Regions from separate parts of the Streptomyces sp. 840.1 genome, predicted to be linked through region 1. Evidence: riboswitches for the same ligand, from Rfam matches in the RefSeq annotation. Region 1 holds a riboswitch; each other region holds the start of a gene.

Region 1 (10,511 bases):
CGGTTCGTCCGGCACCTCGCTGCTGCCGGACGTGACCGACCGGGAAGCGGTCCACCGGCTCTGGGAGGAAGGCCTGTTCGCCGAACGGGTCGCCCTGCTCTCGGCGGTCCGGGCGCACGAGGCCGGCGCCGCGCTCGCCCTGCTCGCCACGACCTGGGCCACCGAGCGGGCCGAGGACCGGCTGATGTTCGTCGACTCGCTGCGCACCGGGCTCTCCGGCGCCGACGAACCCTTCCTGGAGCAGGCCCTGACCGACCGCAGCCGCAATGTGCGGTCGACGGCCGCCGAGTTGCTGTCCGCGCTGCCCGGATCGGCGCTCGCCCTCCGGATGGCTGAGCGCGCGCTGTCCTGCGTGAGCCCCGGCCTCACCGGCACCGGGCCGTCCGTGGCCGTGGAGGCCCCGCACGAATGCGATGCGGCGATGCAGCGCGACGGCGTGGTGGCGCTCCCGCCGTCCGGTCGGGGCGAACGGTCCTGGTGGCTGGGCCAGTTGGTGGAGTCGGCCCCGCTCACCATCTGGCCGGCCCGGTTCGGCGGGCGCGAGGCGCGGGACATCGTCGCGCTGCCCGTGGCCGACGGCTGGAGCGAGGAGCTGCACGCGGCCTGGTGCCGGGCCGCCGTCCGGCAGCGGGACCCGGAGTGGGCACGGGCGCTGCTCGGGGCCCCGTCGACGCCCCCGTCGAACGCCCCCGGCACGGCATCGCTCGCCGAGCGGTCGAAGCTGCTGATCGTGCTGCCCGCCGCCGAACGGGCCGCCTGGGTGGCCGAGTTCATCGCCGCGCACGGACTGTCGGAGGCGTTCCAGCTGCTGGGGGTCTGCCCGACGCCCTGGGCGGAACCGCTCGGCCGCTCCGTCGTCGACGCCCTCGACATCGCGCGGGACGCCGGCAGCTATCCGTGGAGCTTCAGCGGCGTGATGGGCCTCGCGGAGCGCTGTCTCAACCCGGCCGAGGCCGACCGCCTGGAGGTCCTCACCACGACCCCCGACGAACCGGCGGACGCCTCCCCCGGCGCGAACGGCTACTGGTCGGAGGCGTTCCAGCGGCTGGTCTCCACCCTGCGACTGCGCGCGGGAATGGAGGCGGAACTGACGCCGGTCCGGTGAGCCGGACAGCGCGAAGGGGCGGTCCGGTGAGCCGGACAGCGGTAGAGGGCGGCCCCGGCCCGAGGGGGAGCGGGCGGACGGACCGGGCCGGCCCGCCCGCAGGATCAGGCTTCCGCCGGCTGGCGGACGTTCGCGTTGACCCAGGTGACGATCTCGACCGTCGTCGCGCCCGGGGTGAAGATCTCCGCGACGCCCTGCTCCTTGAGCGGTGCGATGTCCGCCTCCGGGATGATGCCGCCGCCGAAGACCTTGATGTCCTCGGCCTCGCGCTCCTTCAGCAGGGCGATCACCTTCGCGAAGAGCGTGTTGTGCGCACCGGAGAGGATCGACAGGCCGATCGCGTCGGCATCCTCCTGGATCGCGGTGTCCACGATCTGCTCGGGAGTCTGGTGGAGCCCCGTGTAGATGACCTCCATGCCGGCGTCGCGCAGTGCCCGCGCGATCACCTTGGCCCCTCGGTCATGGCCGTCGAGGCCCGGCTTGGCCACCACCACTCGGATCGGACCGGTCACACCCATCACTGCCTCCACACGCGTCTCCCGCCCCTGACAGGCCGGGGATGTGAACGAACGTTATCCACAGCATCCCGCAAGCCGCTGTTTCGCGGTGGGCGGGGAGGGGGAAATCACACATGGGACATGTTCACCGGGCGCCGTTTCCCGCAGCACGCGGCACACCTGCCGTGCGGGACCCGCCGCCGGGAGAGCCGCACGAGGTCGTCGTACCACCGCGCCGTCAGCCGCACGGCACGGTGGTACGGCTCACCGACCGCCCACCGGCCGCTCACCGCGGGTGATCCGGAAGGCACGGCGGTCGGCGACCCGGGACGGTCGCACGGCCGCCCGGACCTCCACACGGCTCCCCACGAGGGCATACGGGGCAGGAGCCGCCGCTCCCCGGGTGCCGGAGCAGGAGGTCGGCCGATGAAGGCCCTGCCCGTTCTTCCCCTACTGCTGCGCCGGCCGGGTCCGCGCAACGCCTGGCTGTCGTCCGCACTGCTGAGAGCGACCGCGCTGGAACTCGTGGTGCTCGCCGGACACGCACTGATCTACCCCACCGGCATCACCGGAGAACGGCGCACCACGCCACGCCCGGCGGCCGGCCCGGTCCCCGTACCGGTCGGGACCACCGCCCTGCCCAGCGCGAACACGGGAAACACCGGCAGCGGCGCGGGCGCCGGACACACGGACCGGCCGCCCGTCGTGCTCCTGCACGGCTTCATCGACAACCGCTCCGTGTTCGTCCTGCTGCGCCGCTCGCTGGCCCGGCACGGCTGGCGCCATCTGGAATCGCTCAACTACTCCCCGCTGACCTGCGACATCCGCACCGCCGCCGAGTTGCTCGGCCGCCACATCGAGGAGATCTGCGCCCGCACCGGACACCGCGAGGTCGACGTCGTAGGACACAGCCTGGGCGGCCTGATAGCGCGCTACTACGTACAGCGGCTGGGCGGTGACCGGCGCGTCCGCACCCTGGTCACCCTCGGCACGCCGCACGCCGGCACCGCCGTCGCCCCGCTGGCCAGCGCCCACCCGATCGTGCGACAGATGCGCGGCGGATCGGCCCCGATCGAGGAGCTCCGGCTGCCGGCGCCCGGCTGCCGCACCCGGTTCATCAGCTTCTGGAGCGAGCTGGACCAGGTCGTCGTCCCCGCCGAGGCGGCCTGCATCGAGCACCCCGACCTCGACGCGGTCAACGTGCGGGTCACCGGGATCGGCCATCTCGCGCTGCCCGTGCACCCGGCCGTGGCCGCCGGAATCCGCCAGGCGCTCGACGCGGACGAGCCCGGAATTAGAACGGGTTTCGAACATAGAGCCAAGGCTGTGTGAGTGGTCCGTCGAAAGACGGCCGATTGCCCGTTTCCGGAGCGCTCGCGGGCCGTGGAAGATTGTCGGTGTCGCATACCGCCGGGTACAGTCGCGGCCACTGCTTTCCCCGGGGTCCCCCACGGGCCCCGGACCAAGGTCCTGCTGCCGAGGCGAGAGAGAAGTTGGTGAACGACCAGCACCCCCACGCCGGGTATGTCGGATACGACAGCCACTCCACGGGCGGTTTCGACAACGACCCGCTCTTCGGCTCCCTCCCCAGCGGTTACGACGGTTCGTACGACACCACGACCGGTTACGCGGCCCCGTACGACAACGGCCAGACCGGTTACAGCGGCCAGTACGACACCACCCAGTGGGACACCGGCGCCCACCGGACCGCCGAGTACGACCACACCAGCGGTTACGCGGCCTACGCCCCCCACCCCCAGCAGTACCCCCCGTACGACGCGGCACCGCAGCGGTACGACACCACCGCCACCTGGGCGACGACCGACGGTCACGGCGCGAACATCCCGTCACAGGGCGGCGCCCCGGACGCATCGGGCCAGTGGGACACCTCCGGCTGGTACGCCGACGGCCAGTGGTCGACCACCGACACCGCGGGATACGACTCCGGCGCGTACGACGCCACCGCCTGGAACACCGGCGCCACGCCCGAGCACGCACAGCAGACGCCGCAGAATTTGACGGCATCGCACGAATCCGAACAGACCCGGCAGCATCCGTACGAGACACACGAGATGCACGAGGCGTACGGGACGGCCGAGGCGTACGGGACGTACCAGGCATACGAGGCGCCCGAGGCCTACGAACCCTCCCGGACCTCCGAGTTCAGCCTCCCGGAGCCGGACCTCGCCCAGGAGCAGGACCCCGAACCGGTCCACGAACCGGACACCGAAGGCCTCGCCGCCCCGTCCCCCGCCGACTCCCACCGCCCCGCAGGCCGCCAGGTCTCCCGCGGAGGCAGCCGCAGCCGCAGGCGTTCGCCCGCCAAGCGCTCCGCTCTCCTCACCGTCGCCGTTCCCTCCGCCTGCGTGATGAGCGTGGCGGGTATCGCCGCCGCCTCCGTGGGCGGCATGGGCGGCGGCGAGGAGACGAAGGACGACACCACCACGATGGCGGCCGCCGACCCCGGGGCGGTCAAGCCCGTCGCCGCCAACAACAAGCTGGACACCCAGCTCGCCAACCTCAGCGCCGACGCGGAGAACTTCGCGGACCGCGCCAGCCGCACCCAGGAGCGCATCGACCTGAAGGAGCGGCAGGCAGCCGAGAAGAAGAAGCGCGAGGAGGAGGCCGCCCGCAAGGAGGCCCTGCGCCCCAAGTACGTCATGCCGGTCAAGGATCACGGCCTCAGCGCGTACTTCGGCCAGGCCGGGGTCAACTGGATGTCCGTGCACACGGGCATCGACTTCCCCGTCCAGTACGGCACCCCGGTGATGGCGGCGACCGACGGCACCATCCGTACGCAGTTCAACACCGCCTACGGGAACATGGCCATCGTCACCATGGCCGACGGCACCGAGACCTGGTACTGCCACCTCAGCAGCACCCGGATCCGCTCGGGCCAGGTCAAGGCCGGTGACGTGATCGCGCACTCCGGGGACTCCGGCAACTCGACGGGCCCCCACATGCATTTCGAGGTGCGGCCCGGCGGCGGCGCGGCCGTCGACCCGCTGCCCTGGCTCCGCAGCCACGGCATCGACCCGACCTGACCTGCCCCCTCGTTCCGGCCCGGGGAGCCCCGGGCCGGAGCGCTACAGCTTCTGGACCGGGGCGTACCGCAGCAGCAGCTTCTTCGGCCGCTCGTCCCCGAAGTCGACCGTGGCCTTCGCCTGGTCCCCGATGCCCTCGACCGCCGTCACCGTGCCCAGACCGAACTGGTCGTGGGTGACCCGGTCGCCGACCACCAGCGTGATCGTGGGCCTGTCCGACGTCCGCCGTGTCGCGAAGCCCGAGGGCCCGGAGCGCGAACGGGACGCGGACAGCGACGAGGTGATGCCCGACGTCGGTCCCGCAGGGGCGCCCATGGGGCCCTTGCGCTTCCACTCCAGGTGCTGCTCCGGGATCTCCTCCAGGAACCGCGACGGCGGGTTGTAGGAGGGCTGGCCCCACGCGCTGCGCATCGAGGCCCGGGTCAGATAGAGCCGCTCGCGGGCGCGGGTGATGCCGACGTAGGCGAGCCGGCGCTCCTCCTCCAGCTCCTTGACCTGGCCCAGGGCCCGCATGTGCGGGAAGACGCCGTCCTCCATGCCGGTCAGGAAGACCACCGGGAATTCGAGGCCCTTCGCCGTGTGCAGGGTCATCAGCGTGACGACTCCGGAGCCGTCGGTGTCCTCGTCGGGGATCTGGTCGGAGTCGGCGACCAGCGCGACCCGCTCCAGGAACTCGGCGAGCGTCCCCGCCCCCTCCTCCTCGCCCCGGTCCTGCTCGAATTCGAGTGCGACGGAGGCGAGCTCCTGGAGGTTCTCGATCCGGGTCTCGTCCTGCGGGTCGGTGGAGGCCTGGAGCTCGGCCAGGTAGCCGGTCCGTTCCATGACGGCCTCCAGCACCACCGCGGGGCCCGCGCCCGACTCGACGATCGTGCGCAGCTCCTCCATCAGCGTGTTGAACCGCTTGACGGCGTTGGCGGAACGCGCGGCCATGCCGTACGCCTCGTCGACGCGGCGCAGCGCCTGCGGGAAGGTGATCTTCTCGCGCAGCGACAGGGCGTCGATCATCGCCTCGGCCCGGTCGCCGATGCCGCGCTTGGGCACGTTCAGGATGCGGCGCAGCGGGACCGTGTCCTCGGGGTTGGACAGCACCCGGAGGTAGGCCAGGACGTCCCGGACCTCCTTGCGCTCGTAGAAGCGCACACCGCCGACGACCTTGTAGGGCAGGCCGACCCGGATGAAGATCTCCTCGAAGACACGGGACTGCGCGTTCGTCCGGTAGAAGATCGCGACGTCACCGGCCTTGGCGTCGCCCGCGTCGGTCAGCCGGTCGATCTCGTCCGCGACGAACTGCGCCTCGTCGTGCTCGGTGTCCGCGACGTAGCCGGTGATCCGGGTCCCGGAACCGGCGTTGGTCCAGAGGTTCTTCGGGCGGCGGCTCTCGTTGCGCTCGATGACGGCGTTGGCCGCGGACAGGATCGTCTGGGTGGAGCGGTAGTTCTGCTCCAGCAGGATCGTGGTCGCGTCCGGGTAGTCCTCCTCGAACTGGAGGATGTTGCGGATCGTCGCGCCGCGGAAGGCGTAGATCGACTGGTCGGCGTCACCCACGACGCACAGCTCGCCGGGTGCGTCGGCGGCACCGGCCGGTCCGACCAGCTCCCGTACGAGCGTGTACTGGGCGTGGTTGGTGTCCTGGTACTCGTCGACCAGGACGTGCCGGAAGCGGCGGCGGTAGTGCTCGGCGACGTCGGGGAAGGCCTGGAGCAGGTGCACCGTCGTCATGATGATGTCGTCGAAGTCCAGCGCGTTGGCCTCGCGCAGCCGGGACTGGTACATCGCGTAGGCCTGGGCGAGGGTCTTCTCGAAACCGTCCGTCGCCTGGCCGGCGAAGGTCTCCTCGTCTATCAGCTCGTTCTTCAGGTTCGACACCTTCGCCGTGAACGACTTCGGCGGGAAGCGCTTCGGGTCGAGGTCGAGATCGCGGCAGACCAGGGCCATCAGCCGCTTGGAGTCCGCGGCGTCGTAGATCGAGAACGAGGAGGTGAAGCCGAGCTTCTTCGACTCGCGGCGCAGGATCCGTACGCACGCGCTGTGGAAGGTCATGACCCACATGGCGTTGGCGCGGGGGCCGACGAGCTGCTCGACGCGCTCCTTCATCTCGCCCGCGGCCTTGTTGGTGAAGGTGATCGCCAGGATCTGGCCGGGGTGCACGCCGCGCTCGGCCAGCAGGTGGGCGATGCGGTGGGTCAGCACCCGGGTCTTGCCGGAACCGGCCCCGGCGACGATGAGCAGCGGGGAGCCCGCGTGCACGACGGCGGCACACTGCTCGGTGTTCAGCCCGTCGAGCAGCGCGGCGGCATCGATGACCGGGCGGTGGGCGCCGTCCCGGTAGTACGCGTCGCGGGGCGGCGGGGGCCCGTCGAACACGCCTGAGAAGAGGTCCTCCGGCACCGCTTCGGGTGCGGAGTCCTCGGGGGGCGGCGGGGGCCCTTCCTCCGTGTGCTGGAGGCCGGCCAGGAAACTGTCGTCAAAGAGGCTGCTCATCGCTGTCCGAGTCTAGGCGGCCGCACTGACACCCCGGAGCCGCATGGGAAAACACACCGTCCGGGGCCACACACCGCGATGCCCGGTCCACCCTGCGTAGGGAACTCGCGCGCCGCGCCGGGCCGAACCTTACGGCTTCCATAAGGTCACGGAAACGTATCGGGCATATCGAACATCAACCTTCACAGCGGCACCATGAGTTGGCTAGCGTGCTCGTTCGGACGGCCCGTACCCCCAGAGGCGAACCACGCCGAGCGGGCGTCCACGCCGAATCCGGGCTGCCTCCAGGGGTCCGGAACCGGGGACCCACACGCAGCACCGGGGTGAATCGGTCCGAAACCCCCATAGGACCGTAGGGCAGCCTTCCGTTCCGCCCGAACCCGACAGCTAACCCGGTAGGCGGTCCACGGAAGGAGATGCCGGCCTTGGCATCGCATCGCAAACCGCGCCCCCGGGTGCGCAGCAGCGTCCCCGCCATCGGGTTCACGACGGCCGCACTCGCCTCGGTGACCCTGCTGTCCACACAGAGCGCGCTCGCGGCCCCGGCCCCGAAGCCCGGCATCGAGGACGTCCAGAAGAAGGTCGACGCCCTGTACCGGGAGGCGGGCACCGCCACCCAGCACTACGACGAGGCGAAAGAGGCGTCCGCCGAGCAGCGCACCAAGGTGGACACGCTGCTGGACGACATCGCCGAGCGCGCCGACAAGCTGAACGACGCCCGCCGCACCCTCGGCAACTACGCGGCCGCCCAGTACCGCGACGGGGCGCTCGCGCCGACCGCCACCTTCTTCCTGGCCAACGACCCGCAGTCGTTCTTCGACCAGACCCATCTCATGGACCGGATGGCCTCGAACCAGCAGCAGGCCGTCACGGACTTCCGTACGAAGCAGGCCGAGGCGTCGAAGAAGCGTGCCGAGGCGGTGACGAGCCTGGAGACGCTCACCGCGACGCAGACGAAGCTGCGCACCAGCAAGCAGAACGTGCAGACGAAGCTGACCGAGGCGCGCACGCTGCTGTCGAAGCTGACCGCCGAGGAGAAGGCGCGGCTGGCCGAGCTGGAGCAGAAGAAGAAGGCCGAGGCCAAGCGCAAGGCGGCGGAGCTGGCGAAGAAGCAGGCCGCCGCGAAGGCCGAGGCCGACCGCAAGGCCAAGGAGGCGGGAAGCGGCACCGGCTCGGACACCGGAACGGGCTCGGGCACGGGCACCGGCACCGGTTCGGGTTCGGGTTCGGGTTCGGGTTCGGGTTCGGACAGCAGCGCCTCGACGAAGGCCGAGAAGGTCCTCGCGTTCGCCAGGGCCCAGCTCGGCAAGCCCTACGTCTGGGGGGCGACCGGCCCGTCCTCGTACGACTGCTCGGGGCTGACCCAGGCGGCCTGGAAGGCTGCGGGCGTCACCATTCCGCGGACCACCTGGGACCAGGTGAACGTCGGCACCCGGATCGCCACGGACGATCTGCAGCCCGGGGACCTGGTCTTCTTCTACGACGACATCAGCCACGTCGGCATCTACAAGGGCGACGGCATGATGATCCACGCGCCGAAGCCGGGGGCCAACGTGCGCGAGGAGTCGATCTACTACATGCCGATCTACGGGAGCGTGCGCCCCGGCTAGGGTCTTCCGTCCGGATCAGGGCCTCTCGTTCGGATCAGGGTCCGCCGTCGGTTCGCCGTCGGCCCGGCGTCAGCTCGTCGTCGGCGGCGGCTCTCCCGTCCGTCGGGCGATCAGGACCTCGATTCCGTCCAGGATCCGGGTCAGGCCGAAGTCGACGTCGTCGTCGCCGATGTCGTCGTCGTATTCGTCGCGCGACATCATGGACGCCAGAATCGGATATCCGTGCTCGTGCAGGAGCGGGCGCAGGAACCGCGCCACGGCGGCGGACCGGACCGGGGCCGCGCTGCTGTCGCGCACATCACGGCGGGCACTGGCGATGCGCCGCGCGTAGCCGTCGAGCAGCAGCGCGCACCCCAGTGATTCGGCGGCGCTCAGACCGGCACCGGTGAGCGCCGCCAGCAGCACCTCCGTCCAGCGCAGCAGGTTCGGGGTCGCGGGCGCCCCCCGGGTGGGCAGGTCCGGCAGCCAGGGGTGGGTGTCGCACCGCTCGATCATCGCCCTGGTCCAGGTGGTGGCCGCGGCCCGCCACCGCTCCGTACCGGTCTCCAGCTCCGGCGCCGGGCCCCAGGCCGCCTCGGCGGCGAGCACCAGCAGTTCGTCCCGTGAGCTGACGTACCGGTAGACCGCGTTGGCGGTGAGCCCCACCCGCCTCGCGACGTTCGGCATGGACAGGGCCGCGAAGCCCTCCGCGTCGGCCAGCCCGACAGCCGCCTCGACGATTCCCTCGACGCTCTGCGAGGGCTTCCGGCCCAGCCGCCCCGTCTTCACGGGCAGCCCCCATGCCAGGGCGAGGCCGGGCGGCAGCCGATCGTCGTCACCCGCCGGCATCGAGCTCATCTCCATGTCCCGTCCACCATGCCCCTCCGCAATGTCCCCGTCCGCAGGGGCATTGACTTCGTGCGTGCCTCACACTTTATATTAGTGTGGACCCCACACGAACTGTTCGAGGAAGTGAACTGCTGTGAATCCTCTACGCCGGACCCCCTCGCCGGGGCAGCGCGGACCGCAGGTCGCGGTGCGGCCGCGCTTACGGGCCCTGCTGACCGTTCTGCTCTGCTCCGCCATGATCAGCGGCGCGGCCGGAAGCACGCAGGCCGCACATCGCGCCGGGAACGGCCGTGGCGGGCCCGCCACCGTGGTCAGGACGGACACCGGCTCGGTCGAGGGCCGCCTCGGCAGGGACACCCGGATGTTCCAGGGCATCCCCTACGCCGCCCCGCCGGTCGGCCGGCTGCGCTGGGCCTCACCCCGGCCGGCCGCGTCCTGGCCGGGCGTGCGGAGCGCGACCGAACCCGGCAGCCGGTGCGCACAGGCGGGCGGGCTCATCGACCGGCAGAGCCTCAGCGAGGACTGCCTCTATCTGAACGTCACCACACCGCTGCGCGGCAGCGCCCGCGCGCTGCCGGTGATGGTGTGGATCCACGGCAACGGCTACATCAACGGCGCCGGGAGCCTCTACGACGCACAGCGCCTGGCCCGTACGGGCAAGGTGATCGTGGTCAGCTTCAACTACCGGCTTGGCATCTTCGGATTCCTCGACCATCCCGCGCTCGACCACGGTGCGGCCAGGCACCTGTCGGGCAACTTCGGCCTGGAGGACCAGCAGGCCGCGCTGCGGTGGGTGAGGCGCAACGCGGCGGCGTTCGGCGGCGATCCGGCGAACGTCACGATCTTCGGCGAGTCCGCCGGCGGCACCAGCGTCTGCGCGCACCTCGCGGCGCCGGGGTCGGCGGGCCTCTTCCAGAAGGCGATCCTGCAGAGCGCCCAGTGCGCG
Region 2 (10,511 bases), 3.8 Mb from region 1:
CGGCGCGCTCTCCGGACCGCTGCACGGCGGTGCGCCGAGCCGGGCCCTGGACACCCTGGACGCCATCGGGACCCCCGACCGCATCGACGGCTGGATCCGCGAGCGGGTGCTCGCCGGTGACCGGATCATGGGCTTCGGGCACCCCGTCTACCGCACCGAGGACCCCCGCTCGCGCATGCTGCGCTCCATCGCCCAGAGCTTCGGCGGCCCGCTCGTCGACTTCGCGGTCGAGGTGGAACGGCAGGTCGAAGCCATCCTCGCGGAGCTGAAGCCGGGGCGGGAACTGCACACCAACGTGGAGTTCTACGCCGGAGTGGTCATGGAGCTGTGCGGGCTGCCGCGCGAGATGTTCACGCCGACGTTCTGCTCGGCGCGGGTGGTCGGCTGGAGCGCCAATATCCTGGAGCAGGCGGAGGACTCCAAGATCATCCGCCCGGCGGCCCGCTACGTCGGCCCGCCCCCGCCGCAGCCGGTCCCGGCCGCCTGACATCCCCGGAAGGCTCCGTTGAACCCGTCGTCACCGCCCCGCAGCCGGCAGATCCCGGTCATCGTCCTCGCCGGATTCCTGGGATCCGGCAAGACGACGCTGCTCAACCACCTGCTGCGCCATCGCGCCGGAAACCGGATCGGCGTGATCGTCAACGACTTCGGGTCCATCGAGATCGACGCCATGACCGTGTCCGGACAGGTCGGCTCGACCGTCTCGCTCGGCGGCGGCTGCCTGTGCTGCGCGGTCGACGCGAGCGAACTCGACACCTACCTGGAGACCCTGACCAGGCCCGCCGCCCGCCTCGATGTGATCGTCATCGAGGCGAGCGGCCTCGCCGAACCCCAGGAGCTCGTACGGATGCTGCTGGCCAGCGACAACCCGCACATCGTGTACGGGGGACTGGTCGAGGTGGTCGACGCCGCGGAGTTCGCCGCCACCCGGGAACGCCATCCGGAGATCGACCGCCATCTCGCCGTCGCGGACCTCGTCGTGCTGAACAAGACGGACCGGGCCGGGGAGGCCGACCGGCAGCGCGTGCGGGAGGCCGTCGCGGCCGGCGGCAGCACGGCGGCCCTTGTCCCCGCCTGCTACGGACGCATCGACCCCGAACTGCTCTTCGACCCCGCGCTGCGGCCGGACAGCGAGGAGAAGGCGCGTCAGCTGACCTTCGAGGACCTGTACCTGGAGGAGCGGGCGGCGGAGTCGGACGAGGAGCACGGGGACCATCTGCACGCGGCGTACGAGAGTGTCGACTTCACCTCCGACGTGCCCATGGACCCCCGCCGGCTGATGGCCTTCCTGGACTCCCGGCCGGAGGGCCTCTACCGGATCAAGGGGTACGTCGACTTCGGCGCGGGCGACCGTGACAACGCCTACGCGCTGCACGCCGTCGGCAGGTTCCTGCGGTTCGCCCCGCAGCCCTGGGCCCGCCGCGGACCCCGGCTGACCCGGCTCGTGCTGATCGGCTCCGGGATCGACGCCCGCGCCCTGCGCAAGGAACTGGAGGACTGTCGCACATCGGGGGAGGCACAGGACGCCGCACACGAGCGGTCCATGTGGGGCGTCCTGCGGTACGTGCAACAGCCCGGCGACGACGCGTAGGGCCTGTCCGCCAGACAGGCCCTACGCGTCGTCGCCGGGCCGGGCCTACACGGGGCCGGCGATCACCGCGACCGGGGACTCCAGCGGCGTCCCCGAACCGTCGCGCCGGGGGTCGGGCTCGGGCAGCGTGGCGGGTGTGCCGTTCTTCTGCGCGGCGCGGGCGGGAACCGGGCCCGCCCAGGCGAACGTCAGCACGTCCTCGCCCTTGAGGAACCGCTGACAGCGCACCCCACCGGTGGCCCGGCCCTTGCGCGGGTACTGGTCGAACGGGGTGAACTTGCAGGTCAGCGCGGAGTCGTCGAGCGTGCCGTGCGAACCGGCGACGGTGAACACCATGGCGTCCGAGGCCGGATCCACCGCGGCGAAGGAGAGCACCTCCGCGCCGTCCGTGAGCTTCACGCCCGCCATCCCGCCGGCCGGACGTCCCTGCGGGCGCACCTGCGCCGCCGGATAGCGCAGCAGCTGGGCGTCCGAGGTGATGAAGACCAGGTCCTCCTCGCCGGTGCGCAGTTCCATCGCGCCGGCGATCCGGTCACCGTCCTTGAGGGCGATGACCTCCAGCTCGTCCTTGTTGGCCGGATAGTCGGGCACCACGCGCTTCACGACGCCCTGCACGGTGCCGATCGCCAGCCCCGGCGAGGACTCGTCGAGGGTGGTGAGGCAGACGACCTCCTCGTCCGCGTCCAGAGTCAGGAACTCCGCGACCATGGCCCCGCCCGAGAGGTTGGGCGCCGCGTGGGTGTCAGGCAGCTGCGGCAGATCGATCACCGCGAGCCGCAGCAGCCGTCCCGTCGACGTCACCACGCCGACATCGCCGCGTGCCGTGGCCGGCACGGCCGACACGATCACGTCGTGCTTGGCGCGCTTGGCACCCTCGTCGAAGACGATCGGCTCGCCGTTGGCCGTACGGGCCAGCAGACCGGTCGAGGACAGCAGCACCCGGCACGGGTCGTCCGCGACCTCCAGCGGCACCGCGGCGATCTGCGAACCGGCCGACTCCAGCAGCACCGTACGCCGGTCGGTGCCGAACTTCTTGGCGACCGCGGCCAGTTCCGTGGAGACCAGCTTGCGCAGCTCGGTGTCCGATTCGAGGATCGCGGTCAGCTCGTCGATCTCGGTGTTGAGCCGGTCCTGCTCGCTCTCCAGCTCGACCCGGTCGAACCGGGTGAGCCGGCGCAGCGGGGTGTCCAGGATGTACTGCGTCTGGACCTCGCTCAGCGAGAAGTGCTCGATGAGCCGGTCCTTGGCCTGCGCCGAGTTGTCGCTGGACCGGATGAGCCGGATGACCTCGTCGATGTCGATCAGCGCGACGAGGAGGCCCTCGACCAGGTGCAGCCGGTTGCGGCGCTTGGTCCGGCGGAACTCGCTGCGCCGGCGCACCACGTCGAAGCGGTGGTCGAGGTAGACCTCCAGAAGCTCCTTGAGGCCCAGGGTGAGCGGCTGTCCGTCGACCAGCGCCACGTTGTTGATGCCGAAGGACTCCTCCATCGGCGTCAGCTTGTAGAGCTGTTCCAGTACGGCCTCGGGCACGAAGCCGTTCTTGACCTCGATGACCAGGCGCAGTCCGTGCGCGCGGTCGGTGAGGTCCTTGACGTCCGCGATGCCCTGGAGCTTCTTCGCCGAGACCAGGTCCTTGATCTTGGCGATCACCTTCTCCGGACCGACGCTGAAGGGCAGTTCGGTGACGACCAGGCCCTTGCGGCGTGCCGTGACGTTCTCCACGGCGACGGTGGCGCGGATCTTGAACGAGCCGCGCCCCTTGGCGTAGGCGTCCTTGATGCCGCCGAGTCCCACGATCCGGCCACCGGTCGGCAGGTCGGGACCGGGGACGAACCGCATCAGGGTGTCCAGGTCCGCGCCCGGATGCTTGATCAGGTGGCGGGCGGCGGCGATGACCTCGCCCAGGTTGTGCGGCGGCATATTGGTCGCCATGCCGACGGCGATCCCGGTCGTGCCGTTGACCAGGAGGTTCGGATAGGCGGCCGGGAGGACCACCGGCTCCTGCTCCTGGCCGTCGTAATTCGACTGGAAAGCGACGGTCTCCTCGTCGATCGACTCCGTCATCAACGACGTCGCGTCGGCCATCCGGCACTCGGTGTACCGCATGGCGGCCGGCGGGTCGTCGTTGCCGAGCGAGCCGAAGTTCCCGTGCCCGTCGACGAGGGGGAGCCGCATGGAGAACGGCTGTGCCATCCGCACCAGCGCGTCGTAGATCGACGCGTCGCCGTGCGGGTGCAGCTTACCCATGACCTCGCCGACGACACGGGCGCACTTCACATAGCCGCGGTCCGGACGCAGGCCCATCTCGTTCATCTGGTACACGATGCGTCGGTGCACCGGCTTCAAGCCGTCACGGGCGTCCGGCAGGGCCCGTGAGTAGATCACCGAGTACGCGTACTCAAGGAAGGAGCCCTGCATTTCGTCGACGACGTCGATGTCGAGGATCTTCTCCTCGAAGTCGTCCGGCGGCGGGGTCTTCGTGCTGCGGCGGGCCATCGCGGCTGCGACTCCTTCACGGATTCAAGTTCGGGCAACCTCAGGTTCTGACGCGGACCATTGTGGACCGCCGCACTGACAACTCCGACCTCGACCCGTCCCAAAGGCGGTTCCCGACCCGTTCCGAGGAGGGTTCGGGGCCCGCCCCGAGGGGGCGGGGACCATCTTTTCCGATGACTTGCGCGGCACGGGAACTTCGCCAGGCGTCGGTGCGCTTGCTTACAGTGGCAGGTCTCGCATCACATCCAGTATCGCGATCGAAGGGACGTACATGCCCATGGGTCACACGGCCACAGCCCAGGCCGGCTCCGGCGGCTTGACAGCGACCGAGCACCGTCTGGCCAACGGCCTGCGCGTGGTGCTCTCCGAGGACCATCTGACCCCGGTCGCCGCGGTGTGCCTCTGGTACGACGTCGGCTCGCGCCACGAGGTCAAGGGACGCACCGGTCTGGCTCACCTCTTCGAGCACCTGATGTTCCAGGGCTCGGGCCAGGTCAAGGGGAACGGCCACTTCGAGCTGGTGCAGGGCGCCGGCGGCTCGCTCAACGGCACCACCAGCTTCGAGCGGACCAACTACTTCGAGACGATGCCCACGCACCAGCTGGAGCTGGCCCTGTGGCTCGAGGCCGACCGGATGGGCTCGCTGCTCGCCGCGCTCGACGAGGAGTCCATGGAGAACCAGCGCGACGTCGTCAAGAACGAGCGCCGCCAGCGCTACGACAACGTCCCGTACGGCACCGCCTTCGAGAAGCTGACCGCCCTCGCCTACCCGGAGGGCCACCCGTACCACCACACCCCGATCGGGTCGATGGCGGACCTGGACGCGGCGACCCTCGACGACGCGCGGGCCTTCTTCCGTACGAACTACGCGCCCAACAACGCGGTGCTCTCGGTCGTCGGTGACATCGACCCCGAGCAGACCCTCGCCTGGATCGAGAAGTACTTCGGCACCATTCCGTCGCACGACGGCAAGCAGCCGCCGCGGGACGGCACGCTGCCCGAGGTGATCGGCGGTGAGCTGCGCGAGGAGGTCCGCGAGGAGGTCCCGGCGCGTGCGCTGATGGCCGCCTACCGGCTCCCGCACGACGGCACCCGCGAGTGCGACGCGGCGGATCTCGCGCTGACCGTGCTGGGCGGCGGCGAGTCGTCCCGGCTGCACAACCGGCTGGTCCGCCGCGACCGGACGGCCGTCGCGGCCGGATTCGGGCTGCTGCGGCTGGCCGGCGCGCCCTCGCTCGGCTGGCTGGACGTCAAGACGTCCGGCGGCGTCGAGGTGGCGCGGATCGAGACCGCGGTCGACGAGGAGCTCGCCCGGTTCGCCGAGGAGGGCCCCTCGCCCGAGGAGATGGAGCGCGCCCAGGCACAGTTGGAGCGCGAGTGGCTGGACCGGCTCGGTACGGTCGCGGGCCGCGCCGACGAACTGTGCCGGTTCGCCGTGCTGTTCGGTGACCCGCAGCTCGCCCTGACCGCCGTGCACCGGGTGCTCGACGTCACCGCCGAGGAGGTCCGGGCGGCCGCCAGGGCCCAGCTGCGGCCCGACAACCGGGCGGTGCTGGTCTACGAGCCCGTCGAGTCTGCGGAGCCCGCAGAAGAGGCGGGGACGGACGCCGCCACCGACACCGACGCGCACGAAGGGGCGGACAAGTGAGCGACACTGCCGCGACTGGAGTTTCGATGGAGTACCACCCCCAGCCCGCCCCCGGGACGGCCAGGCCCTGGGCCTTCCCCGCCCCCGAGCGCGGCGCCCTGCCCAACGGGCTCACGGTGCTGCGCTGCCACCGCCCCGGCCAGCAGGTCGTCGCCGTCGAGGTCTTCCTGGAGGCCCCGCTCGACGCCGAGCCCGAGGGCCTGGACGGGGTTGCCACGATCATGTCGCGCGCCCTGTCCGAGGGCACCGACAAGCACAGCGCCGAGGAGTTCGCCGCCGAGCTGGAGCGGTGCGGAGCCACTCTGGACGCCCACGCCGACCACCCCGGCGTCCGGGTCTCCCTGGAGGTTCCCGCCTCCCGGCTCGCCAAGGCGCTCGGCCTGGTCGCCGAGGCCCTGCGGGCACCGGCCTTCGCGGACAGCGAGATCGAGCGGCTGGTGAACAACCGGCTCGACGAGATCCCGCACGAGCAGGCGAACCCCGCCCGGCGCGCGGCCAAGCAGCTCTCCAAGGAGCTCTTCCCGGCCACGGCCCGCATGTCGCGCCCGCGTCAGGGCACCGAGAAGACCGTCGAGCGGATCGACTCCGCGGCCGTGCGCGCCTTCTACGACGCCCACGTCCGCCCGTCCACCGCGACCGCGGTGGTCGTCGGTGACCTCACCGGCATCGACCTGGACGCCCTGCTCGCCGACACCCTGGGCGATTGGTCGGGCAACACCGCCGCGTCCCGGCCGGTCCCGCCGATCACCGCCGACGACACCGGCCGGGTGGTGATCGTGGACCGCCCCGGAGCGGTGCAGACCCAGCTGCTGATCGGGCGGATCGGCGCCGACCGGCACGACAGCGTCTGGCCGGCCCAGGTGCTCGGCACCTACTGCCTGGGCGGCACGCTGACCTCCCGGCTCGACCGGGTGCTGCGCGAGGAGAAGGGCTACACCTACGGCGTACGCGCCTTCGCCCAGGTGCTGCGCTCCTCGGCCCGGGACTCCGCCTCGGGGTCGACCGGCGCCGCGATGCTCGCCATCAGCGGCTCGGTGGACACGGAGTCCACCGGACCGGCGCTGGACGACCTGTGGAAGGTGCTGCGGACCCTGGCCGCCGAAGGCCTGACGGACGCCGAGCGCGAGACGGCCGTGCAGAACCTCGTGGGCGTGGCACCGCTGAAGTTCGAGACGGCCGCGTCCGTCGCGGCCACCCTCGCCGACCAGGTCGAGCAGCACCTCGCCGACGACTACCAGGCGCAGCTGTACGCGCGCCTCGCCGAGACCGGCACGGTCGAGGCGACGGCAGCCGTGGTCAACGCCTTCCCGGAGGACCGCCTCGTCACGGTCCTGGTCGGGGACGCCGCGCAGATCGAGGAGCCGGTCAGGGCTCTCGGCATCGGAGAGGTCTCGGTCGTCACCGGCTGAGCCGCCACCGCCCCCGACTGCGGGGCGGGAGCGGGGCCCTGGCGGGTCGTCTGCCGCCAGGGCCTTCCTTTTTGCCCGCTTTGGTGGAGAGGTTGCCTGTCTGCCCTGTGGGATGCGCTACAAAACCGCCTGTCCGTTTGGTGCGCGGAAGTGCCCCCGCTTAGCGTCGGCCCGGCTGTCCGTCACTCGTATGCCGCATCCGCGACGTACCGGGCAGTCATCGCCGAGTCCCCGTCAGGCGCGAGCCCGGGGAGCCGGGGACCCACACAGTCCCTGGGGTGAATCGGATGACCGTGCCTCCATGGGGCCGGGGATCCGTAGGAGACCTTCCTGCTCCGAACCCGTCAGCTAACCCGGTAGGCGAGAAGGAAGGAAAGGACCAGCCACTTCATGGCGTTCACCCGTGCCACGGGGAAGCACCGTGCCCCGAGCCGTATGACGTGCCGGGGCGCGAAGGCCGTCGGCATCGCGACCCTCGCCACCGCCGGTGTCATCGGCTCCCTGGCCTCCCCGGCCCTCGCCGCGGACACCGAGGCCCCTGCCGCAGGCGACACCGGCCTCTCCCAGATCATCGCCATCGAGGGCGGCCTGGCCGCCCGGATCGAGGCCCAGGCCGACGCGCAGCGGCACCAGGCCGCCGAGGCGAAGGCGGAAGCCGAGGCGAAGGCGAAGGCCAGGAAGAAGGCCGAAGCGAAGAAGAAGGCCGAGGCCGCCGCCAGGGCCGAGGAGGCCCGCGAGAGCCGGGCGCGCGCCGCCCGCTCCGCCGAGCGCGCCCGGCTGGGCACCTTCCGGCTGCCCGTCGCGGGCTCCTACGTGAGCACCGGCTACGAGTCCAGCGGATCCCTGTGGTCCTCCGGCAGCCACTCCGGCATCGACTTCCACGCCGCCTCCGGCACCCCCGTCGTCGCCGTCGGCGGCGGTACGGTCGTCGAGGCGGGCTGGGGCGGCGCGTACGGAAACAACATCGTGCTCCGGATGTCGGACGGCACGTACACCCAGTACGGCCACCTCTCCTCGATCGACGTCTCCGTCGGCCAGAGCGTCGACGTGGGACACCGGATCGGGCTCTCCGGCGCCACCGGCAACGCCACCGGGCCGCACCTCCACTTCGAGGCCCGCACCACCCCCTCGTACGGCTCCGACATGGACCCGGTCGCGTATCTGCGCGCCCACGGCGTCAGCGTCTGACCGGTACACCGCACCCCACCGAAGGCCCCGGCAGCGCGCCGGGGCCTTCGGCCGTACCCGGCCGCCGGACCGCCGCCGGCACCCGTTCCCGAACGTCTCCGGGGCCGGCAGATATTCATGAATTTCGGCCCGGCATCGGAAATGCGTCCGCATTGCAATAGAGTCACAGGGCAGGCGTCGATCGGCCGCGTTTCGCGGGGATTAAGGCGGAGGTTCGGACATGCGCATTCCGGCGCATTCGGTATGCACGGCAATCCGTGACGACATCGTCTCCGGTGTCTTCGAACGCGGCAGCCGGCTCACCGAGGAAGTGCTCGCACGCCGTTACGGGGTCTCTCGCGTCCCGGTGCGCGAAGCGCTGCGCACCCTGGAGTCCGAAGGCTTCGTGGTCACCCGCAGGCACGCCGGGGCCTGCGTCGCCGAGCCCGACGAGCAGGAGGCGGCGGACCTCCTGGAGGTCCGCATGCTCCTGGAGCCGCTCGGTGCGGCACGGGCCGCCCAGCGCCGCACCGACGCCCACCTCAAGGTCCTGCGCGGGCTGGTCAGATTGGGCCAGGAGCGGGCCCGCCGGGGCGAGGGCGAGGACCTGCGCTCACTGGGCGGCTGGTTCCACGAGACCCTCGCCCAGGCCTCCGGCAGCCCCGGCCTGATCGCGCTGCTCACCCAGCTCCGGCACAAGATCGCCTGGATGTACGCGGTCGAGCAGCCGGCCCGCCCCGCAGAGGCCTGGGCCGAGTACGGGGCCATCGTGGACGCCGTGGCGCGCGGCGACGCCGAACGGGCGAGGGCGCTCGCCGCCCAGCACGCCGAGCGGGCCACCGCCGCGCACCGGCTGCGCCGCCCCGGCCGGCCGGGCGCCGCCGCCGTACCCCCGGCCGCCCGGGTGAGGACTTCGCAACATGCCGTAAACACCCCCGGCGGCCGTCATTAACAATTACGCCGTATACAAGGAGCAGTTATTCGGCGGGGCATTCTTTCTGCTGCCCGTTTCGTCGAATATTCGCCGCCCTGCATTGTTCTCGGCGGTCTGCCCGATGGAAAGCTTTCCCGTGAAAACGAAAGAGCCGCGGCACCCGGTCGGGGGTGCCGCGGCTCTTTCGCGGGAAATCCTGGCGGTCGTGACCGCTGGGTCAGACGGTCTCCGGGAGCTCGTCGAGCCCCTCGGCGACCAGCTTGGACAGACGGTCCAGAGCGGCCTCGGCGTCGTCGGCGTCGGACGCGAGGATGATCTCCTCGCCGCCCTGGGCGCCGAGCCCGAGCACCGCGAGCATGGACGCGGCGTTCACCGGGTTGCCGTCGGCCTTGGCGATGGTCACGGGGACGCCGGAGGCCGTGGCGGCACGGACGAAGATGGATGCGGGGCGGGCGTGCAGGCCCTCGGCCCAACCGACGTTGACGCGGCGCTCAGCCATGGTTCTGCCCTTCACGAATCAATGGTTGTCTAGACCAGTCTCTCATGCAGTGCGCGATGCTACGGCCGACCCGCAGACCCTCCGCGGCCCGGTCCCGCCGGCGGCCGGCCACCCCCAGACTGCCCCGGCCCCGCCCCCCACGCGACCGCTGACGGAGCCGTAGGCTTTGCCCATGGAGCCCTCTGTGGAGCAGAGCCCGCATCACGCCTACCCCGGTCACTGGGAGGCCGACGTGGTGCTCCGCGACGGCGGCACCGCCCGGATCAGGCCGATCACCACGGACGACGCCGAACGGCTGGTCAGCTTCTACGAGCAGGTCTCCCCGGAGTCGAAGTACTACCGCTTCTTCGCGCCCTACCCCCGGCTCTCCGCCAAGGACGTCCACCGCTTCACCCATCACGACTACGTCGACCGGGTGGGACTCGCCGTCACGGTGGGCGGCGAGTTCATCGCCACCGTCCGCTACGACCGGATCGACGCCACGGGCCGGCCCGCCTCCGCCCCGGCCGACGAGGCCGAGGTCGCCTTCCTCGTCCAGGACGCGCACCAGGGCCGGGGCGTCGCCTCCACGCTGCTCGAACACATCGCGGCCGTCGCCCGCGAGCGCGGCATCAGGCGCTTCGCCGCCGAAGTGCTGCCCGCCAACAACAAGATGATCAAGGTGTTCCGGGACGCCGGGTACACCCAGCAGCGCAGCTTCGAGGACGGCTCCGTCCACCTCACCCTGGACCTCGAACCCACCGCCGAGTCGCTCGCCGTCCAGCGCG
Region 3 (10,511 bases), 2.0 Mb from region 1:
GTCCTTCTCCGGGCGGCGGGCGATCTGGTGGTTGAGGAGGCGCCCGCCGGGCTTGAGGAGTGCGTAGACGTCGTCGGCGTACTCGCGGTAGCGGACCGATCCGACGTGTTCCGCCATCCCGATGGAGGAGATGGCGTCGTACGGGCCGTCCCTGACGTCCCGGTAGTCCTGGACCCGGATCTCGATCCGGTCGGTCAGGCCCTCCTCGGCGATGCGCTTCCTGGCGAAGGCCGCCTGTTCGGTGGAGAGGGTCACACCGGTGACCCGGGCGCCGTACTCGCGGGCCGCGTGGATCGCCATGGACCCCCAGCCGCAGCCGACGTCCAGGAGGCGGTCCCCCTCCTTCAGGGCGAGCTTGCGGCAGACCAGGTCGAGCTTGTCGCGCTGGGCGTCCTCAAGGGTTCCGCCGTCCTCCCAGTAGGCGCAGGAGTAGACCATGGACGGGCCGAGGACCAGTTCGTAGAAGTCATTGCCCACGTCGTAGTGGTGGCTGATGGCCTCCTTGTCGCGGCGCTTGGTGTGCAGGGCCCCGGTGCGGCGGCGCACCTCCTCCGGTGGCGGCGGGGGCGGCGGCCAGGGGCCGGCGAGCTGCAGCAGCCCCTTGGCGGCCGCCCGGATCTTCGGGTCGCGGACCGGGTGGATGCTGTCCTTCGCCTCCGCCCCGCGGTCCCAGATCAGCCCGGCCACCAGGTCCAGGGCCTCGTACAGATCGCCTTCGATGTCGAGTTCCCCGGCCACCCAGGCGCGGGCGAGGCCCAGTTCGCCCGGCTTCCACAGCAGCCGGCGCAGGGCGCGACGGCTCCTGATGACGAGGGCGGGGGCCTCGGGCGGTCCGGATTCGCTGCCGTCCCAGGCCCGGATCCGGACCGGTAGGGGTTCTCCCAGCAACTCCTGGGCGAGAGCGGTCAGCCGCAACGCGGCGTCTGCCATGGCGCACACCTCCGTGATGGTGTTTCCCAACGTGCCCAGACATGCCCACACATGTCTCGGACCACGCCGCGGCACCCGTTGGCGCCGTGACGAGGTACACCCCCCTCAACAGTTTCCGGCGGCCGTGCCATCCCGCTACCGCGCAATGGAACGGCAAAATACCTGTATGAACCATGCATCCGCCGGGTCACTGGCCCCGCTCCCCCTGTACGGTGCCCCGCCCCGCCCCGTGCCGATACGCCGAAGGGGCCGCCCGCACCACGGATGGCGGACGGCCCCTTCGGGCGTCGTACGACTGCGTTCCGTGCGGATACGGGTATCCGCACGCGGACCGGGAGGTACTGGGCCCCCGGCCCGGGGTGCGCTAGGAGGCCTTGGCCTTCTCGCCCACCGGCTGGGCGGCGGCGGGGGCCGGGGCCGGCTTGGCGGCCTCGTAGAACTCCTCGCGCGGAGTCTCCATGGCGCCGAGCGAGACGACCTCGCGCTTGAGGAACATCGCCAGGGTCCAGTCGGCGAAGATCCGGATCTTGCGGTTCCAGGTCGGCATCGCCACGCCGTGGTAGCCACGGTGCATGTACCAGGCGAGACGGCCCTTGAGCTTGATCTTCACCTTGCCCACGACGATCATCGCGACGCCCTTGTGCAGGCCCAGACCGGCGACCGCACCCTTGTTGGCGTGGCTGTACTCGCCCTGCGGGAAGCCGCGCATCCCGGAGATGACGTTGTCGCCGAGGACCTTGGCCTGACGCAGCGCGTGCTGGGCGTTCGGCGGGCACCAGGCGTTCGGGTTGCCGGCCTTGCGGCCGACCATGTCCGGGACCTGGGCGTTGTCGCCCGCGGCCCAGATGTAGTCGGTGCCCTGCACCTGGAGCTTCTCGGTGGTGTCCACGTGACCGCGCGGACCGAGCGGCAGGCCGAAGCGGGCCAGCGCCGGGTTCGGCTTCACGCCGGCCGTCCACACGATGGTGTTGGAGTCGACCTCGAGGCCGTTCTTCAGCACCACGTGACCGTCGACGCAGGAGTCCATGGAGGTCGAGAGGAAGACCTCGACACCACGGGACTCCAGGTGCTCCCGGCCCCAGGTGCCCAGCTTCGGACCGACCTCGGGAAGGATCTTGTCGGCGGCGTCGACGAGCACGAAGCGCATGTCCTCGCGCTTCACGTTCGTGTAGTACTTCGCCGCGTCGCGGGCCATGTCCTCGACCTCGCCGATGGTCTCCGCACCGGCGAAGCCGCCGCCCACGAAGACGAAGGTGAGCGCCCTGCGGCGGACATCCTCATCGGTCGTCGAGTCAGCCTTGTCCAGCTGCTCCAGTACGTGGTTGCGCAGGCCGATGGCCTCCTCGATGCCCTTCATGCCGATGCCCTGTTCGGCCAGGCCGGGGATCGGGAAGGTGCGCGAGACGGCGCCCATCGCGATGACCAGGTAGTCGAAGGGCAGCTCGTAGGCCTCGCCGACGAGCGGCGCGACCGTGGCGACCTTGCGGTCCTGGTCAATGGTCGTGACGCGGCCGGTGAGAACCTCGGCCTTCGGCAGCACGCGTCGCAGCGGGACGACGACGTGCCGGGGCGAGATGCTGCCGGCAGCAGCTTCGGGGAGGAAGGGCTGGTAGGTCATGTACGACCGGGGGTCGACGACCGTGACGGTCGCCTCTCCGTAGCGCATCTTCTTCAGAATGCGCCGAGCTGCGTACAGGCCTACGTACCCACCGCCTACTACGAGGATCCTGGGACGCTCCGTGGTGCTCATGCCATCGAGTATCCACCCCTCCCGGGGGGCGAGCTCGTGAGCCCCTTCACAAGGTATGGCCCACCCTCTGCTACACTTCGCCGCCCACGTGACCCAGGTCATGGCCCCGGCAGGGAACCACAGCGCCGTGGCGAACGTTGTTCACCGCTTGTGAGCTGGCCCTTGAGTCACCGGGCGAGGTGGACCACCCGCCCGGTTCACACTCCCGCAACACTCCCGGAACCACTCCGTTCACGCCGCGAGTGACCCCGCACACGCTCCTGCGGGCCCGTCCGGAGCAGAAGTCCGCCCCCACGGACCCAATTCCTTGTGAAGAAGTTCACGAAGTTCGTCGCGGCGTGTCCCCGAAGGGCTCCCCGGGGTGACCCTCAGCGGCTCAAAGGTGCAGGCAGGAATGCGTATGAGCAAGGTTTGTGCACCCACCGGCACCCCGCCCTCCCAGGCCCCGCGCGCAGGCCTCAGGAGGGCGCTCAGCGGCCCGCCCGCCGGACAGGCCCTACGCGACGGACCAGCCGATCCCGTCGAGGATGTCGTGCTCGCTGACGACCACCTCGTGGGCCCCGGTCCGCTCCATGACGGCCAGCAGGATCAGCGCCCCGGAGGCGATCACGTCGACCCGTCCCGGGTGCATCGCGCCGATCGCGGCACGCTCGGCGTGGGTCGAGGAGAGCAGCCGCCCGGTGATCTCCCGGACCTGCTCCAGGGAGACCCGTGAGTGGTGGATCGCCGCCGAGTCGTACTCCTCCAGGCCCAGTGCGATCGCGGCCACCGTGGTGACCGTGCCGGCCAGGCCCACGAGCGTGCCGGCCCCGGTGAGCGGGACGCTGCGCCCGGCCAGGTCCAGCGCGGCGGCGACGTCCGCGCGGATCGCGTCGGCCGCCTCCGGCGTGGGCGGGTCGACGACCGCGCCGTCCCGCGAGAGATGGCGCTCGGTCATCCGCACGCAGCCGATGTCCACGGACCGGGCCGCCCGCACCCGGTCGTCGCCGACGACGAACTCGGTCGAGCCGCCGCCGATGTCCACGACGAGGTACGGCTTCGCCAGGTCGTCGCGCCCGGCGAGCTCCTTGGTGGCCCCGTCGAAGGAGAACTCCGCCTCCTGGTCACCACTGATCACCTCGGGCTCGACGCCCAGGATGTCCAGCACCCCCCGGACGAAGTCGTCCCGGTTCTCCGCGTCCCGGGAGGCCGAGGTGGCGACGAAGCGGACCCTCTCGGCGCCGTGCTCCTTGATCACCGCCGCGTACTGCCGGCACGCGGCGAACGTCCGCTCCAGCGCCTCGGGGGCGAGCCGCCCGGTCCGGTCGACGCCCTGGCCGAGCCGGACGATCTCCATCCGCCGGTCGAGCTCGGTGAACTCCCCGGTTGCGGGGTCGGCGTCCGCCACCAGCAGACGGATCGAGTTGGTACCGCAGTCGATGGCGGCCACACGCGTCATGTCTTCAAGCCTCTCCGGCGTTTGAGGATCGGGGTACGGGGGCGGAGCCCCCGGGTCAGCCCTCGTCCGAGTCCGGCCCGCCGCACGGCGACACGCACGGGCCCTTGCGCCACCACTCCGGCAGCATCGCGATCGCCTCGTCCCCCAGCGGGTTCACCCCCGGCCCCGCGGCCAGCGAGTGCCCCACGAGCACGTGCAGGCACTTCACCCGGTCCGGCATGCCCCCCGCGCTCGGGAAGCCCTCCAACACCTCGATGGCGTCACGCCGCGCGATGTAGTCCTCGTGCGCGGCCCGGTACGCGGCCGCCAGCGCGGGATCCGTACCGAGGCGCTCGGTCATCTCCCGCATGACCCCGTTCGCCTCCAGCGTGCCGATCGCGGACGCCGCACGCGGGCACGTCAGGTAGTACGTCGTGGGGAACGGCGTACCGTCCTCCAGCCGGGGCTGCGTCTCGACCACGTCCGGGTTGCCGCACGGGCAGCGGTGCGCGATGGCGCGCAGCCCACGCGGCGGGCGCCCCAGCTGCTGCTGGAACGCGGCGATGTCCGCGTCGGTGGGCGCGGTGGACTCGGTCTGGGGAGGGGGCGTTTCCATGCCTGCCTAGGTTCTGATCGGGCCCCTTGAACTGCGGTACCGCAGACGAACGGGGAAATGCGAAATGACGGGAACGCGGGTCAGCCACGGTCGGCGCTGTCGACGCCGTCCCACAGGTTGGAGTGCCACGGTCGGCCGGACTCGTCCGGCTCTCCGTTGCGCTCCTTGACCGCGTCGGGATCGACCACGGTGTAGCCGGTCTCCCCCGGAAGAAGGTAGTGCAGGTGCTCACGGGCCAGCCGCTTGATGTAGGCGTCGTCCTGGAGGCGCGCCTTCTCGTCGCGCAGCTCCTCGGTGCGTGCCTCGGCCTCCTGCGCGAGCCGCTCCTGATCCGCGATCTCGTCGCGCTGCGACACGTACTGCCGCATCGGGTACGCGAGGGCGACGATCAGGGAGCAGACGACCAGGGCCAGGAAGGCCGCCCGGCCGGTGAGGCGGGAGCGGCGGGCCTGGCGCTTGCTCTGGGAACGGTAGACGCGGGCTGCGGTCTGCTCACCGAGCAGCCTCAGCCGGGTCGCGGTGGAGAACCGGTCCCGGTCCTTCGCGGCCATGTCTCCGCCTCCCCATTACGCACGTCCGTCCCCGCACACGGTACGGGACCGAGTGCGGGGACGGACGGAGGCCGGGTCGCTGGACCCGGTCGGGCTTGTCAGCCCTTGAACCGCGGGAACGCCGAGCGGCCCGCGTACACCGCGGCGTCGTCGAGGATCTCCTCGATGCGCAGCAGCTGGTTGTACTTGGCGACACGGTCCGAGCGGGCCGGGGCGCCGGTCTTGATCTGGCCGCAGTTCACGGCGACCGCGAGGTCGGCGATGGTGACGTCCTCGGTCTCGCCGGAGCGGTGGGACATCATGCACTTGAAGCCGTTGCGCTGGGCCAGCTCGACGGCGTCCAGGGTCTCGGTCAGCGAACCGATCTGGTTGACCTTGACGAGCAGGGCGTTGGCCGAGCCCTCCTCGATGCCCCGGGCCAGGCGCTCCGGGTTGGTGACGAAGAGGTCGTCGCCGACGATCTGCACCTTGGCGCCGATCTTGTCGGTGATGACCTTCCAGCCGGCCCAGTCGTCCTCGTACAGCGGGTCCTCGATGGAGACCAGCGGGTACGCGGAGACGAGCTCCTCGTAGTACTCGGTCATCTCGGCGGCCGAGCGGGACTTGCCCTCGAACTCGTACGTGCCGTCCTTGTAGAACTCGGACGCGGCGACGTCGAGCGCGAGCGCGATGTCCTTGCCGGGGGCGTAACCGGCTTCCTTGATCGCCTCGACGATGAGGTCGAGCGCGGCGCGGTTGGACTCCAGGTTCGGCGCGAAGCCGCCCTCGTCACCGAGTCCGGTGGACAGGCCCTTGGTCTTCAGGACCTTCTTCAGGGTGTGGTAGACCTCGGCGCCCCAGCGCAGGGCCTCGGAGAAGGACTCCGCGCCGATCGGGGCGATCATGAACTCCTGGATGTCCACGTTGGAGTCGGCGTGCGACCCACCGTTGAGGATGTTCATCATCGGGACGGGCAGCAGGTGCGCGTTCGGGCCACCGAGGTAGCGGAACAGCGGCAGGTCCGAGGCCTCGGACGCGGCGTGGGCGACGGCGAGCGAGACGCCGAGGATGGCGTTGGCGCCGAGCGAGCCCTTGTTCTCGGTGGCGTCCAGGTCGAACATGGCCTGGTCGATCAGCCGCTGCTCGGTCGCGTCGTAGCCGACGAGCTCCGGGCCGATCTGCTCGATCACGGCGAGGACCGCCTTCTCGACGCCCTTCCCGTGGTAGCGGTTGGGGTCACCGTCGCGAAGCTCAATGGCCTCGAACGCACCGGTGGAGGCTCCGGACGGAACGGCAGCACGACCCGTGCTGCCGTCGTCGAGGCCAACCTCGACCTCGACCGTGGGGTTGCCCCGGGAGTCGAGGATTTCCCGGGCTACGACGACGTCGATGGACGGCACGAGGCATCTCCTTCTGGGATATGACGCTGGTTGTGCAGGGTCACTTTGGCCTTGCGACAAGAGCCTAACCGGCCCGGCCGTCTCAGTCGGCCGCCCGCCCGTCCCCTGGGACGAAAAAGGACCCAAGAGCGGTCATAGCGGGGCGAACAGCCAGAAATTTACTGACCAGTAACTACAACAGTTGAACAATCGGCCCGGAGATTCCCGGGCCGCCGAGCCCGCGGACCGGCGACCGACGGACCCCGGCCCGGCACGCGTGGAGGGGAAGACGCGGGCCGGGCCGGGCGATCGGCGAGGAGAGTGCCGAACTACTTCACCAGGTGCAGCTGCTGACCCGGGAAGATCATGTCGGCGTCCTTGACGATGTCCTTGTTCAGCTTGAACAGCTGCTCCCAGCCGCCCTTGACGTCGTGGTCGGCCGCGATCTTGCTCAGCGAGTCGCCGGTGACGACCTTGTACTCGCCGTCACCCTTCTTGACCTTCTCGCCGGTCGGGGTGGTCACGGTCTTCTTCTGCTCGGCCTTGGGGGCGGTCGAGCGCTCCGAGCGGTTGGTGGCCGGGGCCTCGGTGCGCTCGGCCTTCTTCGGCTCGGCCTGCTGGGCCGGGGCGGACTCCTGCTTGGGAGCGGACTCCTGCTTGGGGGCGGACTCCTGCTTGGGGGCGGCGGAGCCGGTGTCGACGCCCGGGTCCACACCGTCGTTGCTCAGGTTGCCGGCACCGGCGCAGGACCAGGCGCCCGGTCCCTGCATGTCGAGGAGCTTCTCGGCCACGGCGATCTGCTGGGACTTGCTGGCGAGGTCGGCGCGGGCCGCGTACTGCGTACCGCCGGCGGCGGCCCAGCTGGACTGCGAGAACTGCAGACCGCCGTAGTAGCCGTTGCCGGTGTTGATGGACCAGTTGCCGCCGGACTCGCACTGGGCGACCGCGTCCCACGTGGAGACGGAGGCGGCGGAGGCGCCGGTGGCACCCATCAGGGGCACGGCGATGGCGGCACCGGTCACACCGGCGAGGGTGGCGATACGGACGGCCTTGGACGGGCGGCGGTGCTTGTTGCCCTTGCTGTTAAGCAGCATCGAGACTTCTCCTCACCGACGCCTGCGAGGTGAGCTGTCGGGTTCGGGCCAAGTGAGTTGCCCGGTCGCGCGTCCTAGCGCACGACTTAACCCCAAGCCGGTCCTGATCCGTCCTGCGACGATCGGGCCCGGCACTTACCTGGGTCCCCCGCTCCTGCCTACGGCGCTTTACGCGTCTGTTCCCTTCGACCGACGGCAGGATTCGGCGTGACGGTCGACGGGGCCCGCGGTGCGAGCGGTTCTGACCGTAAACACACGCAACCCCTACATTCAAAGAAGGACATACCGGATAAACAGCCCTTCCTTGCATCGGATAAACGCCTGTTTGCGCAGGTCGGAACGGATGCGGAGGGAGCTCACGGACAAGACGCGCCAGTTCACGCAAAGAGACCCATGTCTCACTTAGTTCAAAGTGGGACATAGGCCTCTTAAGTACCCCGGATCCGAGGTGTTTTCAGCTGTTGATCAGACCGTTCCCACGGTCGTTTCCGCGACGGCTCCCAGGGCGGCCCTGACTGGGCCTCAGCCGGTCGCCCCCAGCCGCTTTCAGCCGGTCTTCACGCCGAGGTCGAGGTGCTGACCGGGCAGGATGAGGTCCGGGTCGGAGCCGACGGCCGCCTTGTTGGCCTCGTACAGCCCGGTCCAGCCGCCGGGCAGCTCCTGCGCGTCGGCGATCGCCCAGAGGTTGTCGCCGGGCCGGACGGTGTAGGTGCCGTCGGCGGCAGGCGCACCCTCGGCGCGCCCGGCACCCTCGCCGCGCGAGGCGTGCCGCCCCGAGTCCCGCCCGTCGCCGGTCCGCTCCGGGGCCGGGGCGCCGCGGTGCTTGCCGCCCGCCTCGGCGTCCGGGGAGGCCTCGTCCCGGCCGTCTGCGGGGCCGGTCGCGCCGGAGGAGCCGGAGGAGCCGGAAGCCGGAGGCGTGGCGTCCGGGGAGGCCGAGGCGTCCGGCTTGCGGTCCTTGCTGCCGGCCGGGTCGGCCGTGGTGTCGTCCGACGGGGCCTTCGTCCTGTCCTCGGCCGCGTCGTCCGACGGGTCGGCGCTCTTCGACGGGTCAGCACTCTTCGACGGGTCGGCACTCGCGGACGGGTCCGCGCTCTTTGACGGGTCGGCGGCCGGGGTGGCGGCCGGATCGACGCCCGGGTCGACGCCCGGCATGGATCCGTCCGCGGCGAGGCCGGAGAGGACGGCGCAGCTGGGCCACGCCTTCGGCCCCTGGTCGTCCAGCACCTTCTCCGCCACGGCGATCTGCTGCGAGCGGCTGGCGAGGTCCGCGCGCGGGGCGTACGCATCGCCGCCGTAGGACTTCCAGACCTCCTGCGAGAACTGCAGGCCGCCGTAGAAACCGTTGCCGAGGTCGGCACTCCACATGCCGCCGCTCTCGCACTCCGCGACCCGGTCCCAGGTCGAGGCGTCGGCGGCGTGCGCACCTGCCGCACCGAGCAGCGGGATGGCGATGGCCGATCCGGTCACGCCTGCGGCGACGATGATCGCGGGTGCCTGCCGAGGGCGACGGTGTCTGCCGTTCGCGGAGCCCATGGGAATGCCTTCCGTGTGACTGACAAGTGACTGGTGAGTCGAACGGTGAACCTAGCGGGACTCGAACGTGTGTCACAAGTCGATGCAGCGGAGATCACGCGAAAGTCACAATGTTGACAGAGTGTCACCTTCACCGGCGACGGCCCCGGGGGTGAACTCCACCGGGAGCGTGCGCAGTCCACGCATGATGAGCCCGCCACGCCAGCGCAAATCGGCAGCTTCCCCCGCAAGTCGCAGGTCCGGAAGGCGTTTCAACAGCGTGGCCAGCGCGGCCTGTCCCTCCAGCCGGGCGAGCGGTGCTCCCAGGCAGTAATGGATGCCGTGTCCGTAGCCGAGGTGCTGATTGTCACGCCGTGAGAGGTCGAGCGTGTCCGGGCCGTCGAAGCGCTCCGGGTCCCGGTCGGCGGCGGCGAGCACCACGAGCACGGGGTCGCCCGCGTCGACCCGCTGCCCGCCGATGGTCAGCGGCTCCGTGGCGTAGCGCCAGGTCGCGAGCTCCACCGGGCCGTCGAACCGCAGCAGTTCCTCGACCCCGGTGGCCAGCAGCCCCGTCTCCCCCTCGGCCAGGGACCGCTGGAGCCGCTCGCGCTGCTCCGGGTGACCCAGCAGGGTGTGTACGCCGTTGCCGATGAGGTTCACTGTCGTCTCAAAACCGGCAAACAGGATGATAAAGGCCATCGCGGCGGCCTCGTTCTCGGTCAGGTGCTCACCGTGGTCGCTCGCCCGGATGAGCCCCGAGATCAGGTCGTCCCCGGGGTTCTCGCGCTTGCGGTGGATGAGTTCGAGCAGATATCCGCGCATCTTCTTCACGGAGCGGGCCACCCCGCCGCGCGGGCCGCCGCCGTGGCGGATCATCATGCCCGCCCAGTCCCGGAAGTCGTCCTGGTCCTCGGGCGGGACGCCCAGCAGGTCGCAGATCGCGTAGATGGGGAGAGGGAAGGCGAACTCGTGGATGAGGTCCGCCTCCCCCTTCTCGGCGAAGGAGTCGATGAGGCGGTCCGTCAGCTCCTGCACGCGCGGCGCGAACTCCGCGATGCGCCGGGGCGTGAACGCCTTGGACACCAGACGCCGCAGCCGGGTGTGGTCGGGCGGGTCGATGTTCAGCAGATGCGTCATCAGCTCCGCCTTGCGCTCGCCCGGGATCCCCGTCTTCCCCTTGGCGTGCGCGGACTCGGCGTGGTGGGCCGGGTTCTTGGACAGCCGGGCGTCGGCGAGGGCCTGCCTGGCGTCCGCGTACCGCGTCACCAGCCAGGCCTCGACCC

What was found. Region 1 has a riboswitch for cyclic di-AMP ahead of EDD93_RS05500 (NlpC/P60 family protein). Riboswitches for the same ligand answer to the same signal wherever they lie in the genome.
Positions count from the first base shown of each region.
Region 2: it holds a riboswitch for cyclic di-AMP, as region 1 does, so the genes downstream of both, EDD93_RS23115 (M23 family metallopeptidase) here and EDD93_RS05500 (NlpC/P60 family protein) in region 1, are expected to answer to the same signal.
Region 3: it holds a riboswitch for cyclic di-AMP, as region 1 does, so the genes downstream of both, EDD93_RS14885 (transglycosylase family protein) here and EDD93_RS05500 (NlpC/P60 family protein) in region 1, are expected to answer to the same signal.

Region 1 covers NZ_RJUU01000001.1:1,216,050-1,226,560, forward strand. The annotation lists gene EDD93_RS05475 (DUF5691 domain-containing protein) at 1-1,105, shown strand, start outside; gene EDD93_RS05480 (cobalamin B12-binding domain-containing protein) at 1,210-1,623, opposite strand; gene EDD93_RS05485 (triacylglycerol lipase) at 2,029-2,934, shown strand; gene EDD93_RS05490 (M23 family metallopeptidase) at 3,099-4,646, shown strand; gene pcrA (DNA helicase PcrA) at 4,689-7,127, opposite strand; cyclic di-AMP (ydaO/yuaA leader) riboswitch at 7,383-7,545, shown strand; gene EDD93_RS05500 (NlpC/P60 family protein) at 7,544-8,737, shown strand; gene EDD93_RS05505 (TetR/AcrR family transcriptional regulator) at 8,807-9,580, opposite strand; gene EDD93_RS05510 (carboxylesterase/lipase family protein) at 9,699-10,511, shown strand, end outside.
Region 2 covers NZ_RJUU01000001.1:5,063,911-5,074,421, forward strand. The annotation lists gene EDD93_RS23090 (citrate synthase/methylcitrate synthase) at 1-487, shown strand, start outside; gene EDD93_RS23095 (GTP-binding protein) at 506-1,591, shown strand; gene EDD93_RS23100 (DNA topoisomerase (ATP-hydrolyzing) subunit A) at 1,637-4,087, opposite strand; gene EDD93_RS23105 (pitrilysin family protein) at 4,359-5,735, shown strand; gene EDD93_RS23110 (pitrilysin family protein) at 5,762-7,144, shown strand; cyclic di-AMP (ydaO/yuaA leader) riboswitch at 7,356-7,522, shown strand; gene EDD93_RS23115 (M23 family metallopeptidase) at 7,535-8,332, shown strand; gene EDD93_RS23120 (GntR family transcriptional regulator) at 8,553-9,263, shown strand; gene EDD93_RS23125 (HPr family phosphocarrier protein) at 9,463-9,744, opposite strand; gene EDD93_RS23130 (bifunctional GNAT family N-acetyltransferase/acetate--CoA ligase family protein) at 9,917-10,511, shown strand, end outside.
Region 3 covers NZ_RJUU01000001.1:3,250,749-3,261,259, reverse strand. The annotation lists gene EDD93_RS14915 (cyclopropane-fatty-acyl-phospholipid synthase family protein) at 1-930, opposite strand, end outside; gene EDD93_RS14910 (NAD(P)/FAD-dependent oxidoreductase) at 1,295-2,680, opposite strand; gene EDD93_RS14905 (Ppx/GppA phosphatase family protein) at 3,177-4,118, opposite strand; gene EDD93_RS14900 (DUF501 domain-containing protein) at 4,174-4,713, opposite strand; gene EDD93_RS14895 (septum formation initiator family protein) at 4,794-5,264, opposite strand; gene eno (phosphopyruvate hydratase) at 5,363-6,643, opposite strand; gene EDD93_RS14885 (transglycosylase family protein) at 6,952-7,716, opposite strand; cyclic di-AMP (ydaO/yuaA leader) riboswitch at 7,721-7,892, opposite strand; gene EDD93_RS14880 (transglycosylase family protein) at 8,263-9,249, opposite strand; gene EDD93_RS14875 (cytochrome P450) at 9,355-10,511, opposite strand, start outside.